Regions from separate parts of the Mesorhizobium sp. M7A.F.Ca.MR.148.00.0.0 genome, predicted to be linked through region 2. Evidence: predicted binding sites of a transcription regulator. Region 2 holds the regulator's gene; the other holds the start of a gene.
What was found. The regulator LexA, encoded in region 2, represses DNA repair genes until DNA is damaged. The targets are predictions, from matches to a motif close to TGTTCNNNNTGTGTTCNG.
Positions count from the first base shown of each region.

Region 1 (6,071 bases), on a different contig from region 2:
GCCGCTTTGGCCCTGTGCTCGATGGTTCTGAACGCGGGCAGACGATCGTTGATCAGGGTCCGCACTGAGCGGAACCGCAACACGAAAGCCCAGGGCTGAGTGACGCCATGAACGTCCAGGACATCGTCAACACCGTTTCGCAGAAGGCGGGCCTCGACCAGGCGACGACGGAGAAAGTCGTCGGCACCATTTTCTCGGTGCTCGAACACGAGGCGGAAGGCACAAGCGCCTCGGCGTTCTTCGCCAAGATCCCCGGCGCCGACGACCTCGCCCATCAATATGACGTCATGGCTGCCGCTCCGGCCGGCGGTGGCGGTTTTCTGTCGTCGTTGCAGGGCGCGCTTGGCGGCGTTCTCGGCGAGAAGGCCGGCGCGCTGATCAACGGCGTCGCCGCGCTCAAGGCATCCGGGCTCGACATGGCGCAGATCCAGAAGGCCGGCGCGACGCTGATCCAGCAGGCCGAAGCCGCCTCCGGCCCCGACCTGACCAACAAGGTGCTCGGCTCGGTGCCCAGCCTGAAGGGCCATCTGGGGATTGGCTGATCGACAATCGGGCCGATCGGAAGATTTGCCGCCCCTCATCGCCCAGTCGGGCACTTTTCCCCGTCACTATGCGGGGAAAAGATACCGGCACAGATAATGGGCGGCGCGACCTCTGAGAGATCGCGCCCCCCTGCGCCCCTACTTCGGCAGCGCGTAGGCGATCACATAGTCCCCGGGCTTGGTGCCGACCGAACCGTGGCCGCCGGCGACGATGACCACGAACTGGCGGCCGTCGGCCACCGTATAGGTCATCGGCGTCGATTGCCCGCCGGCCGGCAGCCGCGCCTGCCACAGCTGCTTGCCCGATGTCAGGTCGTAGGCGCGCAGATAGTCGTCGACCGCCGCCCCCAGGAAGGCGACGCCGCCAGCGGTGATCATCGGCCCGCCAATGCCCGGCACCCCGACCTTCAGCGGCAGCGGCAGCGGCGTCATATCGTAGACAGTGCCGTTGCGATGCATGTAGGCGATCTTGCCGGTCCTGAGATCGGCGCCGGCGACATAGCCCCAGGGCGGCGCCTGGCAAGGAATGCCGAGCGGCGACAGGAACGGTCCCATCACCACCGCATAGGGCGCGCCCTCGTTGCGGTTCAGCCCCTGCTCGCTGCCGCGCCCCTCGTCCGGTGGCGGCACCTGATCGCGCGGAATGAGCTCCGACTTGAACGCCAGATAGGTCGGCATGCCGAACAGCACCTGCCGGACCGGGTCGACGGCGACGCCACCCCAGTTGAAGGTGCCGAAGTTGCCGGGGTAGATCAGCGAGCCCTGGACGGAAGGCGGCGTATAGCGACCCTCATAGCGCAGGCCCTGGAATTCGATCCGGCAGGCCAACTGGTCGAACATGGTTAGGCCCCACATGTCGGCGCCGGTGAGCGGCTTCGGCATGAAGGTAAGGTCGGAGACCGGCTGCGTTGGCGATGTGTGGTCACCTTCGATCGCGCCGCCGGGCGCCGGCACTTCGTTGACCGCAATGACCGGCTCGCCGGTGCGGCGGTCGAGCACATAGAGGTCGCCCTGCTTGGTCGGCCCGACCAGCGCCGGCACCACCGTGCCGTCGGGTTTGGTGATGTCGATCAGGCTCGGCTGCGCCGGCACGTCCATGTCCCAGAGATCGTGGTGCACGGTCTGCCGCACCCAGCGCACCTGCCCGGTGTTGAGGTCGAGCGCGGTGATCGACGACGAGAACTTCTCGACATTGGCGCTGCGCCCGGCTCCGAGTTGGTCCGGCGTCTGGTTGCCGAGCGGCACATAGAGCAGGCCGAGCTTCTCGTCCGCGCTCGGCGTCGACCACATGTTGGGTGAGTTGGCGGTATAGGTCTGGCCGGCCGGCAGCGGCGTCGTCTGGTCCGGATTGCCGGAATCCCAGTTCCACACCAGCGCGCCGGTCGCAGCGTCGTAGGCGCGGATGACGCCGGATGGCTCCTGCGTCGAATAATTGTCGTTGACCGCGCCGCCGACGATGATCTTGCCGCCTGAGATCAGCGGGGCCGAGGTCGAGTAATAATAGCCCGACTTCGGATAGGGCATGTTGGTCAGAAGGTTCAGCGTGCCGCCCTCGGCGAAAGCCGGGCAGATCTGCCCGTTGGCGGCATCGAGCGCGATCAGCCGCGCATCCGAGGTCGGCAGATAGACACGGGTCGCACAGGGCTGCCCGGCGGCGCCGGCGGCATCGGCGTAATAGGCCACGCCGCGGCAGGTCTGGTGCTGGCGGTCCTTGTCGAGCTTGACCTTGGGATCGAAGCGCCATTTCTCCTTGCCGCTCGCGGCATCGATGGCGATGGCGAAATTATGCGGCGTGCAGATGTAGAGCGTGTCGCCGATCTTCAGCGGCGTCACCTGATAGGTGGTCTCGCCGACATCGTCGGGACCCTTCACATCGCCGGTCTGGTAGGTCCAGGCAGGCTGCAGCTTGGCGACATTGTCCGGTGTGATCTGGTCGAGCGGCGAATAGCGCTGGCCGAACTGCGTGCGGCCGTAATAGTGCCATTCGCCGGCCGGCACATCATTGCCGAGATTGGCGTTGGCGACCACCTTGTCGGTGCCGAGTTCGCCGGCAATATCCTTCGGGTCCGATGTCATCGAATAACCGGCGACGGCCAATGATGCCAGCACGGCAAGGATCAGCGGCGCGCGCCCGTCAGGGCCGACGAGACCCCGCCTCGCCCACGGCGTCAGCAGCCACAAAGCGAGAAGCACGATGATGCCGCCGCGAGGCCCGAGTTCCCACCAGTCGAAGCCGGTTTCCCAGACCGCCCAGGCCAACGTGCCGAGCACGATCACCGCGTAGAGCCACAAAGCAGTCGACCTGCGCCGGTAAAGCAGCCAGGCGGCGATCAGGAAGGCAAGACCGGCAACGACATAGTACCAGCTGCCGCCCAGCATCGCCAGGCGGATGCCGCCGCCGCCGAGTGCCAGGCCGATGAGGAAAAGAATGAGGGAGGTGATGGTGACAGCCAAGATGATACTCCTTCGACTGTTGCGCTTTGCGGCGCTGCCATGGCAACCCGGCATTGCGTCGCTGCCCGAAGCACAACTTTCTCCCGACGGTCCCGCCTGTCAAGCATGGGCCTCAAGCGCAGGCGGTAATGGTCCATCGCCATTGGGATAACATCGACCGCACTGGGAGCGTGGGCAGCAATCGGGCACTTTAGCGGAACAAAACGTAGACAGTTCTGGTCTTTCCCCACCGAATCACTACATTCGGGGCGATGTCCGGCTTTTCCGAAGACATGCCCTTTTTCGACGAACCCAACGCGCGGCCCCCGGCCCCGTCGGGCATCGCCGCGCGCGCCATGGCTGCCCGCAGCGGACAGAACAACGCACCCGACTATCTGAAGGGCCTCAACCCGGAGCAGCGGCTGGCGGTGGAAACCACCGAAGGCCCGGTTCTGGTGCTGGCCGGAGCCGGCACCGGCAAGACCCGCGTGCTCACCACCCGCATCGCTCACATCCTCGCCACCGGCAAGGCGTTCCCGTCGCAGATCCTCGCGGTGACCTTCACCAACAAAGCCGCGCGCGAGATGAAGATCCGCATTGGCGTGCTGATCGGCGAAGGCAATGTCGAAGGCATGCCATGGCTCGGCACCTTCCACTCGATTGGCGTGAAGCTGCTTCGCAGACATGCCGAACTCGCCGGTTTGCGCTCCGACTTCACCATCCTCGACACCGACGACGTCGTGCGGCTGATCAAGCAGCTGATCCAGGCCGAAGGTCTGGACGACAAGCGCTGGCCGGCCAAGCAGTTCGCCCAGATGATCGACGGCTGGAAGAACAAGGGGCAAGGCCCGGCCGACATCGCCGAGGGCGACGCCCGCGCCTTCGCCAACGGCAAGGGCCGCGAACTCTACAAGGCCTATCAGGAGCGGCTGAAGACGCTGAACGCCTGCGATTTCGGCGATCTGCTCTGCCACCCGATCCGCATCTTCCGCGCCAATCCGGACGTGCTGAAGGAATACCACAAGCGCTTCAAATACATCCTCGTCGACGAGTATCAGGACACCAACACCGCCCAGTACATGTGGCTGCGCCTCCTGGCGCAAAGGCCGCAAGGCAAGCCGATCTCCCCCTCTAGGGGGGAGATTGGGCGCTCTTCGACTGACACCCGCGCCACCGTAAATATCTGCTGCGTTGGCGACGACGATCAGTCGATCTATGGCTGGCGCGGTGCCGAGATCGACAACATCCTGCGCTTCGACAAGGATTTTCCCGGCGCCACCATCATCCGGCTGGAGCGCAACTATCGCTCGACCGCGCACATCCTTGGTGCTGCCTCCCACCTCATCGCCCACAATGAGGGCCGCTTCGGCAAGACGCTGTTCACGGACCGCAACGATCCCGAAGACGGCAAGGTGCATGTTCACGCCGCCTGGGATTCCGAAGAAGAAGCGCGCGCCGTCGGCGAGACCATCGAGACCTACCAGCGGCAAAAGCACAATCTCAACGACATGGCGATCCTTGTCCGCGCCTCCTTCCAGATGCGGGAGTTCGAGGACCGCTTCGTCACGCTCGGCCTCAACTACCGCGTCATCGGCGGCCCGCGCTTCTACGAGCGCATGGAAATCCGCGATGCGCTGGCCTTCTTCCGCGTCGTCGCCCAAGGCGCCGACGACCTCGCTTTTGAGCGCATCGTCAATGTGCCCAAGCGCGGCCTGGGCGAAGCCACCATCCGCCAGATCCACGACACCGCGCGTGCGCTGCGCATCCCGATGCTGGAGGCCGCCGCCAAGCTCGCCGAAAGCGACGAGTTGAAACCGAAGCCGCGCGCCGCACTTCGTGAAGTGGCGGCCAATTTCGAGCGCTGGCAAAAGGCACTGGAAACCACGCCGCACACCGAACTCGCCGAGACCATTCTCGAAGAGAGCGGCTACACCGACATGTGGAAGAACGACCGCTCGGTCGAAGCGCCCGGCCGGCTGGAGAACCTGAAAGAACTGATCCGCTCGATGGAGGAGTATGAGTCGCTGCGCTCCTTCCTCGAACATGTCGCACTGGTCATGGATGCCGAGCAGAACGCCGGGCTCGACGCCGTCTCGATCATGACGCTGCATTCGGCCAAGGGCCTCGAATTCGAGACCGTCTTCCTGCCCGGCTGGGAGGAAGGCCTGTTCCCGCACCAGCGCGCGCTGGATGAAGGCGGCCGCTCCGGGCTGGAGGAAGAGCGCCGCCTTGCCTATGTCGGCCTGACCCGCGCCAAGAAGAACCTGCATCTGTGGTTCGTCTCCAACCGCCGCATCCATGGCCTTTGGCAATCGACGATCCCGTCGCGTTTCCTCGACGAACTGCCGGAAGCCCATGTCGAGGTCGCCGAAAGCGGCAACTCCTACGGCGGCTACGGCAATTCCTATGGCGGCGGTTCTTTTGCCTCCGGCCGCGGCGGCCAGGGCGCAGGAAGACAGAACCCCTATGGCGCCTCGCGCTTCGACAATGTCGGCGCCGACAGCGAAAAATCCGGCGCCTTCTCCAACACCTATGCAACGCCGGGCTGGCAGCGCGCGCAGGCCAACCGCACCGAGGCGACCGACCGCAACTGGGGCTCGCGCTCCGGCCATCAGGTCGAGCGCATCGGCTATGGCGAGACGGACAGCGGCTACGGCGCCGGCCGCACTTCGGTCAAGGGCCGCACCATCGACGGCGAACTGGTCGCCAAATCCGTCGCCGACAAGCCATCGCCCTTCAACGTCGGCGACCGCGTCTTCCACCAGAAATTCGGCAACGGCAACATATCAGCCATCGAGGGCAACAAGCTGACCATCGACTTCGACAAGGCCGGCCAGAAACGCGTGCTGGACGGGTTTGTCGCGGCGGTGTGAAGATGGCGTTTTCCCGCGGACAGCTCCCACCTTCGTCATCCACGGGCGGAGCAGGAGCGAAGCGACGTCGCGGAGACCCGAGGATCCATGCCGTGACCTTTGGCCGTGGAGTGCAGCGGAGCAGAATTCTGCACCGTAGTGACGCGTTGAAGTCGCGGCATGGATCCTCGGGTCTGCGCTGCGTCGCTACGCTCCTTGCTTCGCCCGTCGATGACGAAAACGA
Region 1 covers NZ_RZTB01000060.1:22,388-28,458, reverse strand. The annotation lists gene EOB49_RS20865 (hypothetical protein) at 1-99, shown strand, start outside; gene EOB49_RS20860 (hypothetical protein) at 108-542, shown strand; gene EOB49_RS20855 (glucose/quinate/shikimate family membrane-bound PQQ-dependent dehydrogenase) at 681-2,996, opposite strand; gene EOB49_RS20850 (UvrD-helicase domain-containing protein) at 3,248-5,848, shown strand.
Region 1: the regulator LexA is predicted to act here: its motif matches at 3,191-3,208, upstream of EOB49_RS20850 (UvrD-helicase domain-containing protein).

Region 2 (6,071 bases):
AACAGTGCCTGGGATGTGCTGCGGACGATGACGCCGAGCGAATACACCGAGTTCCGCGACGCGCTGGGCCAGTCCTCGGGTTTTCAGTCCTGGCAGTATCGCGCCATCGAGTTCATGGCCGGCAACCGAAACTTGGCAATGCTCGGGCCGCACAAGCACCGGCCCGACCTGAGCGGAAAGCTGGAAGCGATCCTGACCGAACCATCGCTCTACGACGAAGCGCTGCTGCTGCTTGCGCGCAACGGATTCGACATCGGTGCCGATGCCAGGCGCACGGACTGGCGTGAGACGCGAACCGAGAACGAAGAGGTGCTGGTCGCCTGGCAGACGATCTATCGCGATCCGCAGCGCTACTGGATGTTCTACGAACTGGCAGAGAAGCTGGTCGACTTCGAGGATTATTTCCGCCGCTGGCGCTTCAACCACGTCACCACGGTTGAGCGCATCATCGGTCTGAAACGCGGCACCGGCGGCACGTCGGGTGCTTCGTATCTGAAGAAGATGCTCGAGGTGGTGCTGTTCCCGGAGCTGTGGACGGTCCGCACCCGGCTCTGACATCGTCGAAATGAAAACAGCGACGCGCGGCGGCGGAACACCCTTCGCGAACAACCGGGGACTGACTGACCATGAGTGGATTTCCTGATCTCGCCGCAGTCGAAGCGATGGATGCCACAGATCCGCTGCGGGCCATGCGCGACCGTTTCATTCTGCCGGAGGGGGTGATCTATCTCGACGGCAATTCACTGGGGGCAGCGTCTCATGCCGTTTTCGGCGAGCTGCAGCAGGCGGCAACCCAGGAATGGGCCCAGGATCTCATCCGAGCCTGGAATACGGCCGGATGGTTCGAGATGCCGATCGAACTCGGCGATCAACTCGGGCGCCTGATTGGAGCCGCGGCCGGCCAGACCGTCGTCTGCGACACGACGTCGACCAACATCTACAAGGTGCTGCATGCGGCGCTGGAGATGCGGCCGGGCCGGTCGGTCATCGTCGCCGAGGGTGACAGTTTCCCCACCGACCTGTACATCGCCGAAGGGGTGGCCTCGACACGGGACGGCGTCCTGCTGCGCCTCGCGGGCGTCGACGCGCCCACCATCGAAGAGCTGATCGACGAAAACGTCGCGGTGGTGCTGGTCAACCACGTCAACTACAAATCGGGTGAACTGCGCGACATGGCGGCGCTGACGCGCAAGGCTCATGCGGCCGGAGCGCTGATCGTCTGGGATCTATGCCACACCGCCGGCGCCCTGCCCGTCGAGCTCGATCACGCAAATGCCGATTTCGCCATCGGCTGCACTTACAAGTACCTCAACGGCGGTCCGGGCGCACCGGCCTTCATCTATGCCGCGCAGCGCCATCACGGCGATATCAGCCAGCCGCTCAGCGGCTGGTGGGGCCATGCGCGGCCCTTTGCCTTCGAACGGGGGTATGTTGCCGGCACCGGTATCCGCCGCTTTCTGTGCGGCACCCAGCCTGTCCTGTCGATGCGGGCGCTCAAAGGCGCGCTTGTTATCTGGAACGACGTCGACATGGCGGCATTGCGAAAAAAGAGCGTCGCGCTGACGGAACTGTTCATCCAGCTCGTCGAAGCAAAGTGCGGCGCCTATGGCCTCACGCTGGAGACCACCCGCGACGCGACCAGGCGCGGCAGCCAGGTGTCGTTCCTTCACGATCACGGCTATCAAATCATGCGGGCGCTGATCGAGCGCGGCGTCATCGGTGATTTTCGCGCGCCATCGACCATCCGTTTCGGCTTCACGCCGCTCTATGTCGGCTACAAGGATGTGTGGCTGGCGGTTCAAGTGCTAGAAGACATTCTGCGCACGGGCGCATGGAAGGACCAGCGTTTCGCCGTCAAGGAAGCCGTTACCTGACGCAACGATCTCCGCGATTTGCCGTCGCCGCCCTCACTGCCCGGCAGATGACGGAGGGCTGAATTCCAGCCACAAATGCCAACAGACGTTGGCGTTTTGGCTCCGTTTCGTTCACGGCAAACGAACGTCCCGAAGATTGATAGCGTCCCTTGTGGCGGTCGATCGGCAGATGATGCCAAGCCTTGGGTCGAGGATGAGCCACAGGTCATTAACCATAATGGTTTCAATGTGAGCAGGCGCATTGCCGTGGTTGGCGCCTGTCGATCGCGACCCGCTGGCAAGCCGAAATAATTTCAGCAGCCTTAACAAATTCATTAAACTTTAAACGGTTGCAGAACACAACTGGAACAGATAGTGTTTGTTCTGGGTTTGTTTTTCGATTCTGGTTTCAGGTAATCTGGGGGCCGCCATGCTGACACGCAAGCAACATGAACTGCTGATGTTCATCCATGAACGCCTGAAGGAGAGCGGCATTCCGCCATCCTTCGACGAGATGAAGGAGGCGCTCGACCTTGCCTCCAAATCCGGGATTCATCGGCTGATCACCGCACTTGAGGAGCGCGGCTTTATTCGCCGGTTGCCCAACCGGGCACGCGCGCTGGAAGTGCTGCGATTGCCGGACTCGATCGCGCCCGGCCTCAACGCGGCAAAGAAGTTTTCGCCAAGCGTCATCCAGGGCAGTCTCGGTCAGGGTGGTGCTCTTGGCCGGCAGATCAAGCCGGCGCCTTCGCGGATGCCCTCGCCCGGCAATGATGACGATGCGGTCTCCGCCGTGTCGATACCGGTGATGGGCCGTATCGCCGCCGGTGTGCCGATCGATGCCATCCAGCATCAGACGCATTCGATCTCGGTGCCGCCGGACATGATCATGGGCGGCGCCCACTATGCGCTGGAGGTCAAGGGCGACTCGATGATCGAGGCCGGTATCTTCGACGGCGACACCGTCATCATCCGCAATGCCGACACGGCGAACCCCGGCGAGATCATCGTGGCGCTGGTCGATCAAGAGGAAGCGACGCTGAAGCGGTTCCGCCGCAAGGGCGCTTCGATTGCTCTCGAAGCCGCCAATCCGGCCTATGAAACCCGTATTTTCGGCCCAGACAGGGTCAAGGTGCAAGGCAAGCTCGTCGGCCTCATCCGCCGCTACTGAGGCGGCTGCGGGTTGGCCGCTGGCTTCTCGGGTTTCTTGAAGGGTGCCAGCCCCCTCGCCTCACGAGAGTATTTGCGTTGCGTGTGCCAGGGCCGATATGGGCTGTTCACCGCGAAGCTGATTGTCGCCGGCGTGGTCGCCGATTGGCGATCGAAGAAGACCGCGGCACTGCCTTTGCGAGCCAGTTGCCGCTTGGTGATGACGAGAACCAGCGGATTGTGACAGGCGTCATAGGCGGTGGCGTCATTGATGACGATCAGCTCGGCGAAGCCGCAGGCTTTCCAGGTGTCCTTGCGGTCCTCGACATAGGCAATGATCGCACCGGACATATGCCTGGCCACGCAAACGCCTGAGGAGCAATAGAACGGCGATCCCGGCGGTAGCTCAACGGCGTCCGCGACGTCGAATTGCCCATCGCTCTTGTCGAACACCTCTGGCACGACGATGGTTTCTGATGTCAGGGCGCGTTTCCAGTTGTCGACGGTGAATTCGTTCGGCCGTTCCCGGCTGACGGCAAGCTCGCCGCCACCGATCGGCAACGCCACCAGCCGGGCGTCTTCCGAGATCAGCACATCCGGCGTGCGCGTATCCGAGACGGTCAGCAAGCCTGCCAGCGCGAATGGCAGAGCAGCGAGCCGCAGCCAAGTTGTCGCCATCGTCGCGATGACCAGGGCAATTGTCACCAGCAGGACAGATTGCTGCGAAATCAGCCCAACCCCATCGACAGGCGAACGTTCGGAGATCCAACCCGATATGGCGATCATCACCGTCAGACCCTTGCCCATCAGGTAGAGGGCCGGCCAATCCAATCCGAAAGGCATCAGCAGCGCGCTTGCGACAGCCAGGAACATGACGACGGTGACGATCGGCATAACCGCCAGATTGGCGAACAGGCTGAGCGGCGACACACGCTGAAAATGCCAGATGGCAAACAGCGTCGTGGCGCTGCCGGCGATGATGGAGGTCATGGCAAGGCCGGTTGCCGCGAGCACGAACTTTCGCGTCAGGAAACCGGGCATGGATCGCTTTGGGGGCGGCGGTCTTGCTTTTCCCGCGCGGTGATCGGCCCAGCCGGCATAGGCGCCGACCAGAGCCGCGGTCGCGGCGAACGACATCTGAAAACTCGGGCCGACCACCTCATGCGGCGACACCACGATGACGGCGATCGCCGAGATCGCCAGATTGCGCATGGTGAGTGCTGCTCGATCGAACAGCACGGCAATCAGCATCACCGCCAGCATGATGAAGCTGCGCTCGGCGGCAACGACGACTCCAGAGATGATGAGATAGGCCGCGATCGAGAACAGTGCGGCGACGGCGGCATACTTCTTGACCGGGCGACGCGCGGAAAAGTCGGGAAACAACGCGAAGGCGCCGCGCAGCAAGCCCATGATGGTGCCTGCGACCAGCGCCATGTGCAGTCCCGAAATCGAGATGATGTGGTAGATGCCGGTACGTCGCATCGCCTCATTGATGTCATCGGGAATGCCGGCGCGCACGCCGACGATCAGCGCCGCGGCGATCTCGCCTTCGGCGCCGCCGACGCTCGCCCTGATATGGTCGGCGATGGCCTCGCGGGCATTTTCCACGCTAGAGGAAATTCGGGCCGGCAGCGGCATGTCGCCACCATCGCTGACGACAAGCTTTGGGTTGCCGAGAAAGAACCCGCTGCCGCCGATGCCGGCAAAATAGCTGTCGAAGGAGAAATCATAGCTGTCCGGCCGCACCGGCCCAGTCGGCGGCAAAAGCTTGGCATATCCAGTGATGAGGGAGCCTGCGGTCACGTCAGCCGGGATCTTGCGTGCCGAAAGCCGCACCCGTTCCGGCGCATAGCGCAGTTTCGGTCTTGCGGTCGATGTCACGTCGATGGTCAGCCGGATACGGCCAGTTTCCATCCGGTCGAGCGAGACGACGCGGCCGGTCACCTGCGTCGAGATTTCCGAGCCCAACATTTGTGTGCCCGCACGCCACGTCTCGACCTTGGCAGCAAGCAGTCCTAGGGCGCACAAAAGCGCCGCCATGAAACACAGATGGGTCTTTGGCCATGAGCGCGAGACCAGCGCACAGATCCCCGTCAAGATGACAACCGCGACAGGTCTCGCAAAGTCGGGTTCAGCCGTCAGCGAAAAATAGCCGATCGCTCCGATCGCCAGGCAGACCGGCACCAGCAGGAAGGCCACGCCCCGGTCGAGTTCCAGGCTCGCCGCCGTGTTCACGCTGTGACGCAGGCGAGGCAGTGATGTCAGGCTGATTTGCCGGCGCACGCGAACGATCCTGCCGGTTTCGGCAACAGGAACAGAGGCGGCGACATCCGCTTGCAAGGGCGCCTTGCCGGGATCCGGCACAAGGGGCGATGGCGGCGGCAATGGGGCTGGCCGAGGCGCAAACAGGGACCGTTCGCTGACGCCGATGGCAGCGTCCTCGCCCTGATCCGAGCCCCAGCCTCGTCCAGCCATCGGGTCTGCCCCTTGCGCCCTCGACACCCTATGCTACATGAACGCCGGGCGCGCGAAAGCCCGCGCAACCGCACCCCGCTTCAGATGGTTTCCGAGAGTTCCATGTCCGACAAGGTCGTCACCCGTTTTGCCCCTTCGCCCACCGGCTATCTGCACATAGGCGGCGCGCGCACGGCGCTGTTCAACTGGCTGTATGCGAAGCACACTGGCGGCACGATGCTGCTGCGCATCGAGGACACCGACCGCGAACGCTCCAATGAAGCCGCGACGGCTGCCATCCTCGACGGGCTTTCCTGGCTTGGCCTGAGCTGGGACGGCGAGCCGGTGTCGCAGTTCGAGCGTGCTCCGCGCCACCGCGAGGTGGCTGAGGAGCTCGTGCGCATGGGCAAGGCCTATTATTGCTATGCCACGCCGGCCGAACTGGAGGCCATGCGCGAGGCCGCCAGAGCCAAGGGGCTGCCGCCCCGCTATGACGGCCGCTGGCGCGACCGCGACCCCTCTGAGGCGCCCGCAGGCGTTAAGGGCGCCATTCGTATCAAGGCGCCGACCGAAGGCGAGACCATCGTCCATGACCGTGTCCAGGGCGAGGTG
Region 2 covers NZ_RZTB01000005.1:35,765-41,835, reverse strand. The annotation lists gene kynA (tryptophan 2,3-dioxygenase) at 1-555, shown strand, start outside; gene kynU (kynureninase) at 627-1,874, shown strand; gene lexA (transcriptional repressor LexA) at 2,284-3,024, shown strand; gene EOB49_RS03200 (ComEC/Rec2 family competence protein) at 3,018-5,480, opposite strand; gene gltX (glutamate--tRNA ligase) at 5,583-6,071, shown strand, end outside.